4 regions of the Massilia sp. PAMC28688 genome follow, and region 3 is predicted to be linked to each of the others. Evidence: predicted binding sites of a transcription regulator. Region 3 holds the regulator's gene; each other region holds the start of a gene.

Region 1 (5,301 bases), 1.8 Mb from region 3:
TTACAATGCTTGTACGCCATCAAAAGAAGGCGCTTATCGGAAGGTGGGAGGGCTGCAGCATGCGCATACAAAACGGATTTATTGTTGTCATTACCGTCATTCTGGCGGCGCTCATGACCGCCGGCACCATCCATACCGAGCAATTTTCCCAGGCGTCAGTGGCTGGCAGCGGCGGATTTGATGCACTTGCACATGCGCTGTTTGACGGCTTGTTCGGCGTCGGGCCCGCATCCCGATGACGCTGGCGACTGCCGCCATCAATATCCGGCAGCTGCAGGCCGGTGGTGCCGCCGGCCCGCTTGAGGCGCGGCTGTACGCGGCCGGGCCGGCTACGCCGCGCCGTGACAGCCTGATTGTATTTTTTCACAGTGGTGGCTTTGTGGGTGGTGATCTCGATGAGGCCGACCACTTCCTGCGTCACCTGGCCGGTTGCGCGGGCGAGCATCTGGTACTGGCATCGCGCTACACGCTCGCTTGCGAACGGCCATTTCCCGCTGCAGCCGAAGACGCTCATGCGGTTCTTGGCTGGGCCCGCAAAAACAGGGTAAAGCTGGGCTGGAGCGGCAAGCACCTGGTCGTGGCCGGCATTGAAGCGGGCGCCAACCTCGCTGCTGTGGCTGCGCTGATGGCGCGCGACCGGGGGCGGCCGGCGCTGGACGGCCAGATCTTGATCATGCCCATGCTCGATCCCGGTCTGTCCACCTGTTCCATGCGCGAAATTCCCGTGGGTGCCAGCGAGGCATGCGTGGCCGAGACCTGCGCCGCCAGCTACCGGGGCTATTTGCCCAACGCGGCCGACCGCAGCCATCCGTATGCGTCGCCGCTGCAGTCGAGCCGGCTGCGCAACCTGCCGCCGGCCCTGATTTTGTCGGCCGAGGACGATCCTCTGCGCGATGAGGCTGAACAATACGGCGCGCGTCTGGCAGCCTGTGGTGTCACGGCCACCGTCAAGCGCATGGATGCGGTGCCGCTGCTGGAGCCGGGCGCTCGCAACGAGTGTGCCTGCCAGTCACAGGCGCTGCGCGAGATCGCGGGTTTCCTCGGTGCGCTGCAGGAAGCGGTTTGCCTGCCCTGAACACCATCTCACCAGTTACGTCCGTGCAGCTGCGCTGAAGTTGCCTTCAGCGCAGCGTGCGGACTCCCGAAGGACAAAAGGCCGCGCCACTGACCAGTGAGCGCGGCCTTGTCACGTGAACCCGGGGAATCAGGCAGCTTTGCGGCGGCGGGCAGCTGCCACGCCTGCCAGGCCCAGGCCCAGCAGTGCCAGCGACGCTGGCTCAGGTACTTCGCCTGGTGGGAGCGATGCTGCATTGACGTTCAGGATGTCGAAGGCCCACAGGTTGGTGCGCTTGTCATCGGCGGCGTCGACGAAGCCGTCACGGAACTGGCGGTGCTGCACGCCGTCATACAGGAAGCCTTCGGCCAGCGAATTGCGGGCAAAGTTATCGAACTGCATGATCGTCACGGTGTAGGTTCCGGCAGCCAGGTTCTTGGTGTAAAACGTGTCGTAGCATTCGCCGGTCACGGCATCGGCAGCCACGTTGGGGCAGTTGGCATCGTCTTGTTCGGCGATCTTGTTGCCGTTGGAATCGAACAGTGCCAGGATGGGATCAAAGCCACCGCGTGCGATGCTCTGGCCGGCTGCATTGACGCCACCGGCGTACGACCAGCTGCGCAGGCTCACATCCGAATCAGCGCCAACAACAAACGAGAACGACTGCACGTCGTTATCGTAAGTGAAGTTGCCGGTGAAGGAGAAGTCGGCAGCGCTGGCGGCGGAAGCGGACAGGGCAAGGGCAAAGATGGCGGCGATTTTTTTCAGGGTCATGGTAGTTTTCGAAGTGATAAGTTAATGTTAATGTTGAGCTGCGATAAACGTGAAGCAAATTTCATGCCTAAAACTTAAGTCGTTGATTTCCGGGCAATATTTCTGTCGAGTCCGGCTGTGGCTATCTCGACTGTAAAGATGCCCGACAGCAGCCATCGATTGCGCGCCGGGAGATCGGTGCCTACAATGAGCAGCCATGCCGACTGCCACGCCCGATGAAGAATTGATGATGCGTTATCGCGAGGGCGACCTGCGGGCGTTCGAGGAGCTGTACGGCAGGCACAGGCTCGGCTTGTACCGCTTTGTTTCATGGCGCTCACCCCGTGCAGACTGGGTCGACGAAATTGTGCAGGACAGCTGGGCCAGCCTGCATCATGCACGCGGGCGCTACCGGCCGGACGCCACTTTCCGTACTTATCTCTACCAGATCGCCCGCAATCGCCTGCTGGACCTTGTGCGCCAGCACCAGGATGTGCTGGCCGCCGAGCTGGGGACGGGAACCGATGGGCGCGACACGTTTGACGGCCTGGCCGATGCAGCGCACGATGGCGCCACGCCCGAGGCGGCCCTGGTCCACAAGCAGCAGGCCAGCCGCTTGCATGGTGCCATCAACGGCCTGCCGCCCGAGCAGAAGGAGGCCCTCGTGCTGCAACAGTTCTCCGGTATGAGCCTGGAAGAAATTTCCTTGGTGGTGGTGGCGCCCGTTGAAACGGTCAAGAGCCGGCTGCGCTATGCCATGCGCAAGCTGCGCGAAGGGAGCCTGTGCAATGAAGGATGAAATGAGCGACGACGAGCAGTTCGAGGCATTCCTGCACGGGGAAGACGCGCTGGCGCGCCAGTTGCAGGCACTTGCGCAGCCGGCGCCGCCCCCCGCGCTCGATGCCGCCATCCTGGCCCGGGCCCGGGCTGCGGTAGAGCAGGAGCGGCCACGGGCGGCCAATGATGAGGCGCCGCCAGCGCCGGCGGCGCGCCATCCCGCGCGCCTGGGCTGGCGCTGGCAGGTGCCGGCCGGGATTGCCGCCACGGTGCTGGCAGGTCTGATCGCGCGCCAGAGCTTTGAGTCCGACACCGGCGTCAACGTTCATGAGGCGGCGCCCACGCTGGAAGCTGCCATGCCGCAGGAGAGGGCAGCGCCGCCCGCGCCAGCGGTCGCGGTCGCGCCCGCTCCCGACGGCAGGCGCGATGCAGCACCGGCACCGGCCGCCGTCGCACCGTCCGCGAGTGGCCCATCCCGAGCGGTCGTGTCCCGTGCCGACAAGGTGCCTGCGCGCAGCGCGCAGCGCCCACCACCGCCGGCCCCGGCTCCCTCCGTCGCCCCTGCGCCGCCCGCTGCCATGGCGCCGGCTCCGCTGGCTGAATCCATCATCGCGCCGCCGCCGCCGCCCAACGAGGCGGCTCGGGAAGCGACCGCTTCCCGATACCGCGCCACCCTGTCGGCGCGGGGCTTTGGCGAGGTCCAGGCACCGCCAGCGAGCTACCAGCAGGATGGCGAGGCCAAAGGCGCGCCGCATCGGGCACCAGTGTTCCCGCACATCGCCACCGATCGCGCCGTGCCAGTTCACGCAGAGGCGGTCGCTGCGCCTCCGCCCGAACAGGAAGCCGCCAGTGTGATGCTGGCGCGCATCGAGGCCCTGCTGGCAGCAGGCAAACAGGCTGAAGCAGCATCGGAATGGAAAAAACTGCGCGCGCTCCATCCCGGCTACCCGGTACCGGACAGCACGCGCGAGAAGCTGGGCGCCGACTGACAGGGTGATGCAAGCAGGCATGCGTTAGCTGCCGTACAGAGTGGCACCGGCGCCGCACATAGACTGGAAGTCAACTTCTTCCAGGTAGCTGCCATGCCCGATCCCCTCAAGGTTTACAAGTCCAAACGCAACTTTGCCATTACGTCCGAACCGGCAGAAGGAGGCGAACAAGGCAAGGATGCGCTGACCTTTGTCATCCAGAAGCACTGGGCCAGCCGGCTGCATTACGACTTTCGGCTTGAACTCGACGGCACCATGAAAAGCTGGGCCGTGCCCAAGGGTCCCAGTTATGACCCCAAGGACAAGCGCATGGCCGTGCATGTGGAAGACCATCCCATCTCCTATTCCAGTTTCGAGGGCACCATCCCTGAAAAGCAGTACGGCGCGGGCAAGGTGATCATTTGGGACAAGGGTACCTGGTCGCCGCTCGATGATCCGCACCAGGGTTACGAGGCCGGCAATCTCAAGTTCGAGATGCATGGCCACAAGATGCAGGGGAAGTGGGTCCTGATCCGCATGAAGGGCAAGGGCGAAAAGCAGGAGCCGTGGCTGCTGATCAAGGAAAAGGATGATCTGGCCCGTCCGGCAGCGGAGTTTTCCGTCGTCGACGAGCTGCCCGACAGCGTGAAAGCCTTGCCCATGCCTGGTGCGAAGAAAAAGCCGGCAGCGAAAAAGGCCGGCGCCAGGAAAGCGGCGGCACCGGCGGAGGACGTCCTGGCCGAGCAGGTCCCCGCCCGGAAAACTGCCGCGGCAAAAGGGGCCGCAAAGCCAGCGCGGCCAGCCAGGGCCGGCAAGGCTACCGTGCCCGCCGAAGCAGTCAAGGCTGCGCTGCCGGACAGCCTGTCGCCGGAACTGGCAACGCTGGTCGACAAGCCACCCCATGATCCGAGCGACTGGATTTTTGAAATCAAGTTCGACGGCTACCGCATGCTGGCCCGGGTCGAGGGCAAGGACATCAAGCTGTTTACCCGCAATGGCCATAACTGGTCGCACAAGCTGCCCACCCTGCACGCCGCCATGCTCAAGGCGAAGCTGCCGGACGGCTGGTATGACGGTGAAATCGTGGTCCACGACGAGCAGGGCAAGCCCAATTTCGGCCTGCTGCAGATGGCCTTTGATGGCTCCAACACGGCCGACATCCTGTTTTTCATGTTCGACGCGCCTTACCTCAATGGCTACGACATGCGCGAGGTTCCGCTCGAAGCGCGCCGCGCCATGCTGGGCCAGGTGCTGAAAAAATCCGCTTCGCCCGCCTTGCGCTTTAGCGAGGAATTCGGATCGGACCCGGAAGAACTGGTGCTGGCGGCCTGCAAACTGGGGCTGGAAGGCGTGATCGGCAAAAAGCGCGATTCGCGCTATGTGCAGCGCCGCTCGCCCGAATGGATCAAGCTCAAATGCGGGTTGCGGCAGGAATTCGTCATTGCCGGCTTTACCGACCCGCAGGGATCACGCGCCGGTATCGGCTCGCTGCTGCTGGGCGCGCACGACGACAATGGCGTGCTGCAGTACGCCGGCAACGTGGGCACGGGCTTTAATGAAGCGACGCTGCGCGAGCTGAAGAAAAAGCTCGATGCGCTGGCCACCGACGTCAGCCCGTTCCCGCCCAAGGCGGTAGCCGGGCGCAAGCATCACTGGGTCAAGCCACGGCTGATTGCGGAAGTGAGCTTCGCCGAGTGGACTTCGTCAGGCTCGGTGCGCCACGCCGTGTTCCAGGGACTGCGCGAAGAC
Region 2 (5,301 bases), 1.5 Mb from region 3:
TTCAGCGAACACCCGTATCCGTATGAAGAACATGGCGGCACCCGCGTGTCGGCGCGCGAGCTGGGCGTGCCCGAACACGCCGTGGTCAAGACGCTGGTGATGCAGGATGAGGCGGCGCGCCCCCTGATCGTGCTGATGCATGGCGACTGCAAGGTCTCGACCAAGAACCTGGCGCGCGCCATCGGCTGCAAGTCGGTGGAGCCCTGCAAGCCCGACGTGGCCCAGCGCCATTCCGGCTACCTGGTGGGCGGCACCTCGCCATTTGGCACGCGCAAGCCACTGCCCGTGTATGTGGAAGAAAGCATCCTGGCGCTGGAAAAGATGTATATCAATGGCGGGCGCCGCGGTTACCTCGTGGGCCTGGCGCCGCAGGCGTTGGTTGATTGCCTCACTGCAAGGCCGGTACAGTGCGCACTGGCCGAATGATGGTGTATATTCACGGCCCGGCACCCGCTATCCGGGTGTAATCGAGAGAGACAGCATGTACACCATTATTTTCACCATCGTCGCCTATCTGATCGGGTCGATTTCCTTTGCCGTGGTCACGAGCCGCGTCTTCGGCCTGTCCGATCCGCGTACCTATGGCTCGAAAAATCCCGGCGCCACCAACGTGCTGCGCAGCGGGAACAAGAAGGCGGCCATTGCGACCCTGATCGGGGACGCCGCCAAGGGCTGGTTCGCGGTGTGGCTGGCCGACCTGCTGGCCGAGCGTTTTGGCGTGGGCAATCTGGGCATTGCGCTGGTGGCGCTGGCCGTGTTCCTGGGCCACCTGTATCCGATTTTCTTTCGCTTTGTCGGCGGCAAGGGTGTGGCAACGGCGCTGGGCGTACTCATTGGCCTGAACGTCTGGCTTGGCCTGGCCACGCTGGTCACCTGGCTGGTGATTGCGTATGCCTTCCGTTACTCTTCGCTGGCGGCGCTGGTGGCATCGATTTTCGCGCCTTTCTATTTTGGCCTGCTGTTTGGCACCGACCAGATTGAAATATTGCTGGCGGTCCTTGCCATGAGTGCGCTGCTGGTGTTCCGTCACCGCGACAACATCAGCAACCTGATCGCCGGCAAGGAAAGCCGGATCGGCAGCAAGTCGGCGCCTGCCGGAAACAAGACGGGCGGCAAGAAACAGTAGCGGCACGACCGCTGGTGGGGTGTCCCGGCCATGCAGCGCCGTGCACCTTGCGACGGCATTTCTGGCCAGGCTTTAAAATAGCTGCTCCATCGCTAACAAGGGCCTTGCCATGAAACAGCTCCGCATCGATTTCGTTTCCGATATTTCCTGCCCCTGGTGCGTGATCGGCCTCAAGTCGCTGGAACAAGCCCTGGACAAGGTGGGCGACGTGGCCAGCGCCGACCTGCACTTTCACCCGTTCGAACTCAATCCCCAGATGGCGCCGGAAGGCGAAGATATTGGCGAACATCTGCAGCGCAAGTATGGCGCGTCGGAGGAACAGGGCGCCAAAACGCGCGCCATGATCCGCGAGCGCGGCGCCGAACTGGGCTTTACCTTCGACATGGACAAGCGCGGCCGCATCTACAACACCTTTGACGCTCACCGCCTGCTGCACTGGGCCGACATGCAGGGCCGTCAGCGCGAACTGAAGATGGCCCTGTTTGAAGCCTATTTCACGCGCGGCGAAAACCCCGGCTCGCACGACGTGCTGACCCGGGTGGCCGGCGAGATCGGACTCGATTCGGCCGAGGCAGCCGAAGTGCTGGCCAGCGGCGCCTACGCCAACGAGGTGCGCGAACAGGAAGAGTTTTTCCAGCGCCAGGGCATCACGGCCGTGCCTGCCATCATCATTAACCAGCGCCACCTCATTTCCGGCGGGCAGCCACCGGACATCTTCGAGCAGGCGCTGCGCCAGATCGCTGCCGCCAGCTAGGCAAGACTCAGCTGCGCGCTTCGTCGTGCAGGGGCAGGGACAGCGTGCGATCGACGTACTCGAAGAACGAGGCTTCCCGCGACAACTCGTTGCTTTCGTGGTCCCAGAACACGGTGGACGGATCCGTATCGCGACTGCTGCGGCGGAAAAACGCCTGGCAGTTGCCCACCCCATCCGGATGAAACTCGAGCAAGTCCTTGCAGGCATGGCTGGGGCGCGGCGCTTCCTCTTCAATCCCCGCCATGATCTCGCCCAGGTCGGCCATGCGGCGGGCCGACAGGATGCTCTCGGCCCCGCTGCAGATGCCATCGTGGACCAGGCACAGCCTGCGCAGGGAGTCAGGCACGCTCCAGCCCATGTATTGGGCACGCGGCGACAGGGAGGGACTGGCGTTGGGGGCGCCCCCGAGTACCAGCTGGAAGTGGGGGCGCCCGTCGTGCAGTACCCGGTCGGTCAGGTAAGCGAGCATCCACGCGTCGTCCCGGCGCGCCGGAATCACCCAGCGCACCCGTTCCTGGAGCACGGCGACGAAACGCGGCAAGACGGCCGCCAGTTCGCCAAACACCAGCTCCACCGCGTCGGCCGGTGCCATGCCGGCCACCGGCCATGGGCAGCCGGCATCGGTCCGCGCCCGCAGCCCCTGCTGCTCGAGGATGAATTCCGCCCCGCGCCGCCCGTACTGGTCCAGGATGGCACGCTGCAGGTCGGTGGTGCGCTGATAGCGGTCGGCCGTGGGCTTGGATGCGCCCCAGCTCAGCTCCCGCTTCAGCCGCGCACGTGTCAGTTCGTCTAGTTCTTTAGTCAATATTGTATTGTTATTCATTTATGCGGGAGGGGTGGATTATAGTCATCCCAACCGTCGCGGCATAGCGATAGTTGCCCTGTTTTCTCACATGCTTTGACGCAGCGCACAATAGCAGTGCTTTTTCCTCCCGATTAGGCGCATTTTCGCCACGGACAGCGGGCCTGCGGCTGGCACGCCAATTGCTGAGTCTCCGGTAGGCGCAGGCAGCAGCCTGGGCGAACCTGACGAGGACAGCATGCACACCGACGACACCACCAGCATCACCCGCCGCCATCTGATCAAGACCGGCGCCGCGCTATCGCTCACCGGCCTGGCCAGCGGCGGCGCATTTGCCGCCGGCTCGGACAAGCCGGAAAAACAGGAAGTGAAAATCGGCTTCATTCCGCTGACCGACTGTGCCTCCGTCGTCATGGCTTCGGTTCTTGGCTTTGACAAGAAATATGGCATAAAGATCGTGCTGTCGAAAGAATCTTCCTGGGCCAGCGTGCGCGACAAGCTGGTCAATGGTGAACTCGACGCCGCACACGTGCTCTACGGCCTGCTGTATGGGGTCCAAATGGGCGTCGGCGGCGCGCGGCGCGACATGGCGGTGCTGATGAACCTGAACCACAACGGGCAGGCCATCACCCTGTCGAAAAAGATTGCGGACAAGGGCGCGGTCGATGGCGCCTCGCTGGCAAAGCTGATGCAGCAGGACAAGCGCGACTACGCGTTTGCCCAGACCTTCCCCACGGGCACCCACGCCATGTGGCTCTACTACTGGCTGGCCAGCCATGGCATCAATCCCATGCGAGAGGCCAAGGTCATCACGGTGCCGCCGCCCCAGATGGTGGCCAATATGCGGGTCGGGAACATGGATGGCTTTTGCGTGGGCGAGCCATGGAACCACCGCGCCATTGTCGACGGCATCGGCATCACGGCCGCCACCACCCAGGACATCTGGCGCGACCACCCGGAAAAAACGCTCGGCACCACGCTCGACTGGGCGCGGCAGCACCCCAACACCGCGCGCGCACTGATCGCAGCGGTGCTCGAAGCTGGCAAGTGGATCGACGCCAGCCTGTCGAACAAGAACAAGATGGCCGAAACCATCGCCGCCAAGTCGTACGTCAATACCTCGGTCGACGTCATCAACCAGCGCATCCTGGGCCGCTACCAGAATGGCCTGGGCCGCACCTGGGATGATCCGCACTGCATGAAGTTCTACAACGATGGCATGGTCAATTACCCCTACCTGTCCGACGGCATGTGGTTCATGACCCAGCACAAGCGCTGGGGTCTGCTCAAGGGCGAGCCGGATTACCTGGCCACGGCAACGAGCGTCAACCAGCTCAAGCTCTATGCCGAGGCGGCTGCCATGGCGAAAGTGGCGCTGCCCAAGTCGCCCCTGCGCAGCGTGAAGATGATCGACGGGACGGTCTGGGATGGCAAAAATCCCAAGGCCTACGCCGACGCCTTCCGCATCAAGGCTTGATACCTGTCCCCACCACCACGGAGAACGCCATGAACGCAGTGTTGAAATCAGCATCGTCTTCCATTCCGCTTGCGCCGGCGGCGCCGGAAAAGCCGGCGCGCAGCCGCCGCCTGGCGCGGCGCGGCGTACGCCTGGCCGGCGGCCCGTCGCGCTCGCGCGCGGTGGCGCTGGCAGTGGTGCCGCCCGCCCTCGGTATTGTCCTGCTGCTGCTCGCGTGGCAGATCCTGGCCACCGGGAACAGCAGCTTTCCATCGCCAGCGGTCACCTTTGCCGAAGCGGCGCGCATGTTTGCCGATCCGTTCTACAGCAATGGCCCCAATGACCAGGGCATCGGCTGGAATATCCTGGCCTCGCTTCAGCGCGTGGCGATCGGCTTTGGCCTGGCAGCCATGGTGGGCATTCCACTGGGCTTTGCGATTGGCCGCTTCCGCTTCCTGGCCGGGATGTTCAATCCCATCATCAGCCTGCTCAAGCCGGTGTCGCCCCTGGCCTGGCTGCCCATTGGCCTGCTGGTGTTCAAGGCTGCCGACCCGGCGGCGATCTGGTCCATCTTCATCTGCTCCATCTGGCCCATGATCATCAATACCGCCGCCGGTGTGCAGCGGGTGCCGCAGGATTACCTGAACGTGGCGCGCGTGCTCAAGCTGTCGGAGTGGAAGGTTTTCACCCGCATCCTGCTGCCATCGGCGCTGCCGCACATGCTGACCGGCGTGCGCCTGGCCATTGGCACCGCCTGGCTGGTGATCGTGGCCGCCGAGATGCTGACCGGCGGCGCCGGCATCGGCTTTTGGGTGTGGGACGAGTGGAATAACCTCAATGTGGCGCATATCCTGATCGCCATCCTGGTCATCGGCGTGGTGGGACTGATCCTGGAACAGGCGCTGGTCGCCATTGCGCGTTCATTCACGTACGAAGAAACAGGGAACTGACATGGACAAGAAATTCATCAACGTGCAGGGCGTGGGGAAGGTGTTCGACACGCGCAAGGGCAGCTTCAACGCGCTGGAGCAGGTCAGCCTGACGGTGGCGCAGGGCGAATTCATCACCCTCATCGGGCACTCGGGATGCGGCAAATCGACCCTGCTCAACCTGCTGGCAGGCCTGACCCAGGCCACCAGCGGCACCCTGATTTGCGCCGGGCG
Region 3 (5,301 bases):
AGGCAACCGGCTTGACGGCCGACCAGTGCGGCTATATCGGCGACGACGTGATCGACCTGCCGCTGCTGCTGCAGGTGGGCTTTGCCGTCACCGTACCAACCGGCCACCCGGAGGTGCAGCACCGCGCCCATTACGTCACGCGCGCGGGGGGCGGGCGCGGCGCCGTGCGCGAGGTGTGCGACATGGTGATGCGTGCCCAGGGTACGTACGAGGCGGCGCTGGCGCCGTATTTCGCCTGATGGATAAACACAAGCGCACAGCCCACCGCTGGCCGCTGCTGGCGATGATCACGGCCGGGGTGTTCCTGGCCGCCGGTTCGTTCTGGCTGGTGCAGGTCATGAACCGGCCGGATGTGAGCTTCAACCCCGATGCGGGCGACGAGCCGGATTACATCATCGAAAAATTCAGCTTCGTGCGCATGACTCCTGACGGCAAGCCGCGCTACCTGTTCCATGGCGAGCGCCTCACGCACCGGCCGCACAGCGACGTGTCCATCGTCGAGCGGCCGATCCTGAAGAACCTGACCCCGGGCGCGCCGCCCATGACGGCCAGGGCCAACAGCGCGCGCATCCGGCACCAGGACAACGAGGTGGACCTGCTGGGAAATGTCGATATCAGCCGTCCGGCATCGGCCACCACGCGCGCAATGCAGATGCAGACCGAGGCGCTGACAGTGCTGCCGGACGAAGACCGCATGAAAACGGACCAGCAGGTCAAGATGACAATGGGCAGCGCCACCATTACCGGCATGGGAATGCAGGCCAACGACGCCACGCGCCAGATCACGATGGGCCGCGGCAGGATGGTGTATCCGCCACCGGCGGCGCGCTAGCATCGGGCAAGACCAAACAAACAGACTGACAAGAACATGAAAAAAATTATCGCAATCGCCGTCATGGGGCTGGCCATGCTGTCCGCCTCGGCCGAAAAGGCAGACGCGGGCAAGACCGCCGTGATCGACTACACCGACCTGGTGGTCGATGAAGTCAACCAGACCACCATCCTGACCGGGAACGTCATTGTGACCAAGGGCACGCTGGTGCTGCGCGCCGAACGGGTGGTCATCAAGCGCACGGCCGACGACTACATGCAGATCACCATGACCAGCAACGGTGGCAAGCCTGCGACCTTCCGCCAGAAGCGCGACGGTGGCCCCAATCTGTGGGTGGAAGGGGAGGCGGCGCGCATCGAGTACGACGAGCGCAGCGCCCTGGTCAAGCTGTTTTCCGGCGCCCGCATTCGCCAGCTGGAAGGCACGCGCCTGACTGACGAAATCCAGAGCGAATACATTTCCTACGACAGTCTGCGCGAGGTATTCACGGCCCGCAATGATGCCAGCGGCGCCAGCAAGCCTGGCGGCGGCCGCGGACAATTGATCATCGCCCCGCGCCGGCCGCGCGCCGCAACGGAGACGCCTGCGCAGGCTCCGGCTCCGGCTCCGGCTCCGGCTCCGTCACAGTCGCCGGGGACCTGAGCATGGAACCGAAACGCTGCGGCAGCACGCTGATCGTTCGCGGGCTGCAGAAAAGTTATGGCAAAAAGCTGGTGGTGCGCGACGTCTCGCTGCAGGTGGAGTGCGGCGAGGTCGTGGGCCTGCTGGGCCCCAACGGCGCCGGCAAGACCACCTCGTTCTACATGATCGTGGGCCTGGTGCCGTCGGACGCGGGCAGTATCGATATCAGCGGGGTCGATATTTCGACCATGCCGATTCATCGCCGCGCCACGCTCGGCCTGTCCTATCTGCCGCAGGAGGCTTCGGTGTTCCGGCGCCTGACAGTGGAAGAAAACATCCGCGCCGTGCTCGAACTGCAAAAGGTGGATGGCAAATCGCTCTCCAAGACCGAGATCAACGAGCGCCTCGACAACCTGCTGGCCGACCTGCAGATTGAAAAGCTGCGCGAGAGCCAGGCCATGTCGCTCTCCGGCGGCGAGCGGCGGCGCGTGGAAATCGCGCGCGCGCTGGCGACCAACCCGCGCTTTGTCCTGCTCGACGAGCCGTTTGCCGGCGTCGACCCGATTGCCGTCATCGAGATCCAGCGCATCGTGCGCTTCCTGAAAGAGCGCGGCATCGGCGTCTTGATCACCGACCACAATGTGCGCGAGACGCTTGGCATCTGCGACCGCGCCTACATCATCAACCAGGGTGCGGTGCTGGCGTCGGGACGGCCAGACGACATCATCGCGGACGAATCGGTACGGCGCGTCTACCTTGGTGAACACTTCCGCATGTAAGCGATGAAACAGTCACTTCAACTACGCACCTCGCAGCACCTGGCGCTCACGCCGCAGCTGCAGCAGTCGATCCGGCTGCTGCAGCTGTCCACGCTGGAGCTGCACCAGGAACTGGAGCAGCTGCTGACCGACAATCCGCTGCTCGAACGCCTGGACGATCCGCTTGACCACTCGGTACGCCTGCTGGCCGACGGCGCCATCGGCAGCAATGCCACGCCGGGCGAAGCGGCGCCGGAGCCGGGCGCCCAGGATGCACCGGCGCCGGCCGAAGCGGAGGGTGGCGATGCGCCGGACAGCGAAGCGCCGCAGGGACCGGAAGGCGACGCCGACTGGGGCGAACAGACCCGTGCCAAGGGCTCGGACGATGAAGACTCGCGCCCGCAGCTGGAAGCGTCGTCGACCACGCTGCGCGAGCACCTGATGGAGCAGATGCGGGTAACGGTGAGCGAAGGGCGCGACCGCGCACTGGTGGAGCTGATCATCGATGCGCTCGACGACAATGGCTACCTGACCGAAACGCTGGAAGAGATCCACGAACGCCTGCCGGCCGAACTGGAGATCGACTTCGACGAAATGAAGACCGCGCTGGCGCTGCTGCAAAGCTTTGACCCGGTGGGCGTGGGGGCGCGTTCGGCCTCGGAGTGCCTGTGCCTGCAGATCAAGGCCATGCCGGGCGTACCGCTGGTCACGCGGCGCATGGCCCTGGCCATCGTCGACAAGCACCTGGCCTGGTTCGCGCAGCGCGAATTCAACAAGCTGAAAAAGGCCCTCGACTGCGATGACGAAGACCTGCGCGAGGCGCAGGCCGTGATCCGCCAGTGCAATCCGCATCCGGGCGCCGTGTTCGCGTCGGACGTGTCGGACTTCGTGGTGCCGGACGTGATCGTGCGCAAGGCCAAGGGCGGCTGGTCGGTATCGCTCAACAATGAAGTCATGCCGCGCCTGCGGGTGAACAATATGTATGCCAGCCTGCTCAAGCAGGGCAAGGGCGAAGGACAGATGAGCGCGCAGCTGCAGGAAGCGAAGTGGCTGATCAAAAACATGCGCCAGCGTTTCGACACCATCCTGCGTGTTTCGGAGGCAATTGTTGAGCGCCAGCGCAATTTCTTTTCGCACGGGGCGGTTGCCATGCGCCCACTTGTGCTGCGCGAAATTGCTGATACACTTGGTCTGCACGAGAGCACCATCTCTCGTGTCACCACGCAGAAATACATGCTGACCCCGCACGGCATGTTTGAGTTGAAGTACTTTTTCGGCAGCCACGTCGCCACCGAAGCGGGGGGAGAAGCATCCTCGACGGCGATTCGCGCGCTGATTGTGCAATTGACAGGAGCAGAAGACCCTAAAAATCCATTATCCGACAGTAAGATTGCGGACATGCTGGGGGAACAGGGTATGGTCATTGCGCGCCGGACCGTTGCCAAATACCGGGAAGCGCTCAAAATCCCGCCCGTCAGTCTCCGAAAGTGTCTGTAGATTGCAGTATTGCCTGGCAATGCCAGGTGGTAAGCCTTGTTCCTCTGCGCACGCGCATGAACTGAAAGTGACACCATCTTTAGGAGTGTGTATGAATCTCACAATTAGCGGACATCATCTCGAAGTGACACCAGCCATCCGTGAATACGTACAAGCCAAGCTCGAGCGCGTAAAGCGCCATTTCGACCAGGTGATCGATATCGCCGTGATTCTCACCGTCGACAATCTCACTGAAAAAGAAAAGCGCCAGAAGGCCGAAATCAATCTGCGCCTGTCCGGCAAAACTGTCTATGTGGAAAGCCTCTCCCACGACCTGTACGCGGCCATCGACTGCCTGGTCGACAAGCTCGACCGCCAGGTCATGAAGTACAAGGGCAAGGTCCAGGACCACAATCACCAGGCCATCAAGCACATGCCTGAAGAGCAGAGCCCGGAAGCGGTGTAACTGCACCGGGTTCCACAGCCAAAGGCGTCCGCGAGGGCGCCTTTTTGCTGTTCGCGGTCAGCATCCGGCGCCCTGGTCAGGTGCGGGCCCGGGCGGCTTGCCGGAAGCAATTGGTGGCGCTCCAGTGCGGCGGTAAAATAGCGCTCTTTTCTCTTTCCTACTGCCTGCCATGAGCACATACGTCCTGCATCGCGTTGCCGACCGAACCGGCATCATCACCCTCGACCGCCCGAAGGCCCTCAATTCGCTGTCGCTGCAGATGGTGCGCGACCTGACCGCCATCCTGGAGGCGTGGCGTGACGACGCCGGGATCGATGCGGTGGTCATCGGCAGCAGCAGTCCCAAGGCGCTGTGCGCCGGCGGCGACATCCGCTTTTTCCATGAGTGCGGTCATGCCACGCCCATGGGAGGCAGCGCGCTGCTGGAAGACTTTTTCACCGAGGAATACGCACTCAACCACCTGATCCACTTGTATCCCAAGCCTTACGTGGCCTTGATGGATGGCGTGGTCATGGGGGGCGGCATGGGCATTGCGCAGGGCGGCCCGGATTGCCGCATCCGCATCGTGACTGAAAAAACCAAGATGGCCATGCCGGAAGTGAACATCGGCCTGTTTCCCGATGTGGGGGGCAGCTACTTCCTGTCCCGTGCGCCGGGGCAGCTGGGCAACTACCTGGGGCTGACGGGGCTGACCATCGGTGCGGCCGATGCGCTGTACGTGGGACTGGCCGACCTGTTCGTGCCGCACGAGCAGATGGCAGCGCTTGGCGCGCTCATCGACGCCACGCCAGGGGCGCAGCTGCGCGAGGCGATCAGCAATTTTGCGGCGCCGTTTGCTGGACAGTCTGGCAGCAGTGAACTGGCAGCAGCGCGCGCTGACATCGACCGCCATTTCGGCGCCCCGTCGGTCGCCGCCATCATGCTGTCGCTCGAAGGCGACGACAGTGCCTTCGCGCAAAAGGCGCTGGCCGCCATGCGCCAGCGTTCACCGCTGATGATGTGCGTAACGCGCGAACTGCTGGTACGCGGTGCCGGCCTCGATGTGGCGGGCTGCCTGCGCATGGAACGCACCATGGTGCGGCACAACTTTGAACACGGCGAAGTGCTGGAAGGCGTGCGCGCGCTGGTGATTGACAAGGACAATGCGC
Region 4 (5,301 bases), 2.6 Mb from region 3:
GTGACAAACAGCAGCCACACGCGGTAGTTGGCGCTGGCTGCCTTGAAGCTTTCCCAGCCACCCTTCTTGCCCGCTTCCAGCGGCACGCCGGCGGCGCGCAGCTGCGCATAGTTCCCTTCCGGGCAGTCCTGGGTGAAGGTCCAGTACAGCGCCGCCATCACGATCATCAGCACGCCGGGCACCACCAGCGCCACGCGCCAGCCCATGGTCTCGCTCACGCCCAGCATCACAACGGCCGCCAGCAACAATGGCATGAGTGCCTGCGCCGCGCCGCCGCCCGCGTTGCCCCAGCCGGCAGCGGCCGCATTGGCCGTGCCGACCACCCTGGGTCCGAACATGACCGAGGTATGGTACTGGGTGATGACAAAGCTCGCGCCCACCGCGCCGATCCCCAGGCGGAAGAACAGGAAGCTTTCATAAGTCTGGGCCGCGGCCACGCCCAGCACAGGGATGGAGCCGAGCAGCAGCAGCGCGGTATAGGTCTTGCGCGGCCCGTAGCGGTCGCACATGGGTCCCACGATCAGCCGGATCAGGATGGTGATGGCGACGGCCGCGATATTGATGTTGGCCACCTGCGCCATGGTCAGGCCAAATTCGCCTTTAATGACCGGCATCAAAGGCGCGCAGGCGAACCAGGCAAAGAAGCAGACGAAAAAGGCCATCCAGGTCAGGTGAAAGGCCCGCATCTGCGGCGTGTTGAAACTGAAAAGTGCGATGTGATTTGCTTTGGTGGCCATGATCTATCCTGTTAAAAACAAAAAGGCGTCCGGCCAGCCGCCAGCGATGAACCGGGGCTGGGCGGACGCCGTTGTCCTGCCGCTCCTTCGTTGGAGCGGCTGCGTTATTCAGGGGATCGCCATTGATCCGTTACTACAGCTTCAGCAAAAGCCGTGCCAGGCAATCGAGGGGGAGGATTGGCGAAAGCACGGCAGGACCGCTCTATTGCGGTGCACAACAGCCAAAACGGTGCGTTATCAAGGTGCGCCCCGTGTGGATCGGCAGAGGACCCTAGAGCAGGTCTTCCACGTCCAGGATGCGCTGCGCGATCTCGGCCAGCTTCATGTTCTTGTTCATGGCCATGCTGCGCAGCTTTTGATAGGCCTGTTCTTCGGTCAGGCGCTGACTGCCCATGAGGATGCCCTTGGCGCGATCGATGACCTTGCGCTCGGCCAGCTTGTGGCGCGTGGCGTCGAGCTCCGCCAGCAGCTTTTGCTCCTGCCGAAAGCGCGCCAGCGCCACCTTCAGCACCGGTTCGATGCGCTCGGGCTGCAGGCCGGCCACGATATAGGCCGACACGCCGGCGGCCATGGCCGCATCCATGCTGCCGCTGCGCTGGTCTTCGGTAAACAGCACAATGGGGCGGCGTTCGTCGCGCGTGGCCACCACGATATGTTCGAGCACATCGCGCGCGTCGGAGCGGGCGTCGACGATGATCATGTCCGGCTGCAGCTGGCCTACGCGCTCGGGCAGGTACATGTCGGCCGGAAGCGAAGCGACGATGTCGTACCCGGCCTCCAGCAAGCCAATGCGCAGGGCGCCGGCGCGCCGCACCTGCTCGGCCAGCGCCGGTTCGTGCTCATCGCCTTCGAGCAGCGCGGAGGTGACGACGACAATGCGCAGCTTGCGTTCGGAAGAGCTGGTAGTAGTTGGCATGATTCTGACAGTGGAGCGGGCGTGAAAGTCGCCCGGCCACCTGTTGTTAGCAATTTGTGCGCCAGCAGCGCGCCAGCATGGTATACATAGGGTTTTGCACGCCGAAGCCACCATGCCGAAACCGACCCTGTCCATCTCCCTGACCCTGTCCGCCCTGCTCCTCGCCTGCGCCACGCTGGCCCCGCTGGCGCAGGCCGCGCCCAATGTCGTCTACGTGACGCGCCACGCCGAAAAGACCGGCGCCGACAAGGACCCCGCACTCACGGCGCAGGGCGCGGCCCGGGCCCGCATGCTGGCCGCCCTGCTGCACAGGGCAGACATCCGATACGTGTTCAGCTCCGACACGCGGCGCACGCGCCAGACGGCCCAGCCGCTGGCCGAGCGGGTCAAGCTCAATGTGGAAGTGTATGACGCCGCCAGGCCGGCGCCGGCCATCGAGAGGATCAAGGCGCTCGGCGGCCCCACGCTGCTGGTGGGCCACTCCAACACCGTGCCCGACCTGGTCCGGATGCTGGGCGGCGCGCCGGTGGCGCCGATCGGGGACGATGAATACGACCGCCTGTACCAGGTCAGCATCCACGACAATGGCACCGTGAGCACGGTGCTGCTAAGCTCCAGCGCCAGCGCGCCCTGAGGCCGGCGCTCAGTCGCGAAACGTGGGCGCCGGGCCGCCGGGGCCGGCCATCAGGGCCTGCTGCAGGTCGTCGGACATGAGCATGGCGGCATTCCAGGTCGCCACGTAATTGAGGCCATCGGCCACGCTGTGGTCGCGCGCGTAATTCATCATTTCCTTGCTGCCGCGGATCGACAGGGGCGACTTGGCAGCGATTGCCGCCGCAATCTCGCCCACTCCTTCATACAGCGCTTCGCGGCTGCCGAACACGCGGTTGACGAGGCCCATCTCGCGCGCCTCGGCAGCGTCGACCCGGCGCCCCGTATAGGCCAGTTCGCGCGCCATGCCCTCGCCTATCAGGCGCGGCAGCCGCTGCAGGGTACCGACGTCGGCCACCATGCCGATATCGATCTCCTTGATCGAAAAATACGCGTCGCTGGAACAGTAGCGCATGTCGGCGCACGCGATCAGGTCCATGCCGCCGCCAATGCAGGCGCCATGCACGGCCGCCAGCACCGGCTTGCGGCAGCGCTCAAGAGCGGTCAGGCAATCCTGCAGGTCCAGGATCACGGCGCGCAGTTTTTCGCGCATGCGGCCTTCGCAGTCGTCGGCGATGGTGCCGCCCATCCCCATCATCATGTGCAGGTCGATGCCGGCCGTGAAGCACTTGCCTTCGCCGGCCAGCATGGCCACCCGCGCCTGCGGCGTGCTGTCCACCCAGCGAAAGGCACTGCGGATGTCGTGCCACATCTGCAGGTTCATGGCATTGGCCTTGTCGGGCCGGTTCAGCGTGATGGAGGCAACGTGCCGCTCCAGCGACACCCCCAGGGTCTCAAATTGCATGGCTCGCTCTCATCGCAGTTACTGGCCGATGCCAATCAGGTGAAAGCCCGTGGTCATGTCGCTGCACGCCATCAGCGGCTGGTTGGGGAACTTGTAGACGCCCCAGCAGCCGGCGTAGCCCGATCCCGTGGCCGGGTTGGTATCGATGCGCAGCACCATATTCGGCTTGGCGGGATCGGTCAGGTCCATCACCACCGCGCCTTCCGTGTAATGGCTGACGTAAGCCATGCGCCCTTCCATGACCACATTGTGCGGCGTGCCGGAACCGACCTTGAAGCTCGACAGCTGGGTCGGTTCGGCCGTGCCGTTCAGGCGCCACACGCGTGCCGGCAAGCCTTGCGGCACTTCTTCGGTGGTGACGACAAAGGTGCCGTCGCCGCTCGGCCAGATGTTGTGGGCGTAGTTGCCCGGCACGCTCCAGCGCACTTCCATCACCGGCGCGCTGGGGTTACTGACGTTCCAGATCGAAAAGCTGTGGGCGTCGCCCTCGGCCACGTACACCTTCTCGCCCACCGCCGTCATGTCGTGCACATTGCGGCCGCGGTTGAAGGTGGTGACGTAGCGCGGATTTTCCGGATCGGTCTTGAGGTCCCATACTTCGATGGCGCCCACGTTCGGTGTTGCCCCATGCTCGCCGCCCGGGTCGCGCAGGGCGCCGCCGCCAAAGATCATGCCGCCGGGGCTGTCGTACAGGGGCCCCTGCACCGGCGTCACCGCCGTGCCATTGCGGCGCTGGATGTAGGCCAGGCCGCGCACGGTGTCGATGTCGATGGTGTGGGCCGTCAGGCGCCCGTCCTGGGGCGTGAAGCTTTTCACGTAGCGCACCGACGCCGGCAGCTGCGACAGGTCCAGGATCATCACCCCGCCGCGAAAATTATCCTGCTCGGACACGATGTAGGCATGCTGGCCGTACACCCGCATCTCGCGCCAGTAGGTACCGGGCGAGGACGTATTGGTGGGACCGTCGATTTCATCGACCACGCGCACGTTGGCCGTATCGCGCAGGTCGAGCACCAGGATACCCTTGGCAGTGCCCATGAGCGCGTAGCGCGAACCGTCCGGCGCCGTATAGCCCCAGGTACCGGCCACGCCGCTGCGCACCACGTTGGCCAGCACCTTGCCGCCGACATTCCCGCTCGGCGGCGCCGGTGTCGGGCTCGGGGCCGGACCATGCGAATGATCGCCCCCGCCACCGCCGCCGCAGGCGGCCAGGGTCAGCAGGCAGGCAAGCGCCAGGGCGCTGCGGTTAACAGTCAGTTGAACGGACATCATGTATCCTGTAGTGCGTTGACGATCATCGGATTGGCAGGCTCTGCAGCCGTGCCGGCCAGTTCCGCTACTATACAACGATTGCGCCCGCCTTCCTTGGCCAGATACAGGGCTTCGTCGGCGCGCTTGAAGGTCGCCGCCGGGTCTTCACCGCGCCGGGCGTCGGCTATGCCGATCGAGACCGTGACGTGAAAGCCCGGGCTGATGGAGCTCAGATCGATCTGTTCAATGTGGCGCCTGACCCGCTCGGCCGTAATGATCGCCCCCTCGCTCATGGTCCCGGTCAGCACCATGGCGAACTCCTCGCCGCCGTAGCGGCCGAAGTAATCGGTCTGGCGCAGCGCTTCGCTGGCCGTCTTGGCAATTTGCTGCAGCACCTGGTCGCCCGCGATATGGCCGTGCTGGTCATTGACCTGCTTAAAATGGTCCACGTCCAGGATACACAAGGTAAACATGCTGCCGGTGCGGTCGCAGCGCAACTTTTCGTTGCGAATCGTCTCCATCAGGAAGCGGCGGTTGAACACGCCGGTCAGCTCGTCGCGCATGGCCAGGTCTTCAATGCGCTGCAGCGCCGTTTCCAGCTCGCCATTGCGTGTGGCAAGCTCCTTGTAATTGTCCTTGACCTTCTTGCGCAGATTGGCAATGAAACCACCGAGGCCACTGAACTGGAGGAAGGTCGCGGTGAGCGAAAACCATTGCAGGATTTCCAACTTGAGGTTGATCTCGGCCGGACGGTACAGGCAGATGAGCACAATCATGAGGGCGTAGCCGCCGATGACGACCGAGCTCAAGGTCAGGAAGTCGCGCATGCGGAACTGGAACAGCCCGTACATGGCAGCCGAGATGCACAGGATCAGGAACACCGGCCGCGACTGCTGGGAATGGAACATCACGTAATAGGCCGGCAGGATCGACAGTGATAC

The links. Region 3 encodes sigma-54, which starts transcription at its own class of promoters, with help from an activator protein. Its sites were predicted from a motif close to TGGCANGNAANCTGCTTT; they were not measured.
Region 1: a site for sigma-54 is predicted at 1,880-1,897, ahead of KY495_RS24175 (DVUA0089 family protein). Genes of this name have one in related genera too.
Region 2: a site for sigma-54 is predicted at 2,854-2,871, ahead of KY495_RS12840 (CmpA/NrtA family ABC transporter substrate-binding protein). Genes of this name have one in related genera too.
Region 4: a site for sigma-54 is predicted at 1,700-1,717, ahead of KY495_RS19005 (ANTAR domain-containing response regulator). Genes of this name have one in related genera too.

What each region holds. Positions count from the first base shown of each region.
Region 1 is NZ_CP080378.1:5,051,244-5,056,544, reverse strand. Features, by position in the region: gene KY495_RS22515 (hypothetical protein) at 60-239, shown strand; gene KY495_RS22510 (alpha/beta hydrolase) at 236-1,075, shown strand; gene KY495_RS24175 (DVUA0089 family protein) at 1,205-1,828, opposite strand; gene KY495_RS22500 (sigma-70 family RNA polymerase sigma factor) at 2,025-2,606, shown strand; gene KY495_RS22495 (hypothetical protein) at 2,608-3,573, shown strand; gene ligD (DNA ligase D) at 3,667-5,301, shown strand, end outside.
Region 2 is NZ_CP080378.1:2,851,500-2,856,800, forward strand. Features, by position in the region: gene ybaK (Cys-tRNA(Pro) deacylase) at 1-426, shown strand, start outside; gene plsY (glycerol-3-phosphate 1-O-acyltransferase PlsY) at 482-1,126, shown strand; gene KY495_RS12830 (DsbA family oxidoreductase) at 1,236-1,880, shown strand; gene KY495_RS12835 (SMI1/KNR4 family protein) at 1,888-2,685, opposite strand; gene KY495_RS12840 (CmpA/NrtA family ABC transporter substrate-binding protein) at 2,921-4,159, shown strand; gene ntrB (nitrate ABC transporter permease) at 4,189-5,088, shown strand; gene KY495_RS12850 (ABC transporter ATP-binding protein) at 5,090-5,301, shown strand, end outside.
Region 3 is NZ_CP080378.1:1,360,501-1,365,801, reverse strand. Features, by position in the region: gene KY495_RS06075 (HAD family hydrolase) at 1-239, shown strand, start outside; gene lptC (LPS export ABC transporter periplasmic protein LptC) at 239-832, shown strand; gene lptA (lipopolysaccharide transport periplasmic protein LptA) at 869-1,474, shown strand; gene lptB (LPS export ABC transporter ATP-binding protein) at 1,477-2,232, shown strand; gene KY495_RS06055 (RNA polymerase factor sigma-54) at 2,236-3,708, shown strand; gene hpf (ribosome hibernation-promoting factor, HPF/YfiA family) at 3,800-4,153, shown strand; gene KY495_RS06045 (enoyl-CoA hydratase/isomerase family protein) at 4,323-5,301, shown strand, end outside.
Region 4 is NZ_CP080378.1:4,255,712-4,261,012, reverse strand. Features, by position in the region: gene KY495_RS19010 (MFS transporter) at 1-737, opposite strand, end outside; gene KY495_RS19005 (ANTAR domain-containing response regulator) at 1,009-1,653, opposite strand; gene KY495_RS19000 (histidine phosphatase family protein) at 1,766-2,287, shown strand; gene KY495_RS18995 (crotonase/enoyl-CoA hydratase family protein) at 2,297-3,109, opposite strand; gene KY495_RS18990 (LVIVD repeat-containing protein) at 3,128-4,381, opposite strand; gene KY495_RS18985 (GGDEF domain-containing protein) at 4,378-5,301, opposite strand, start outside.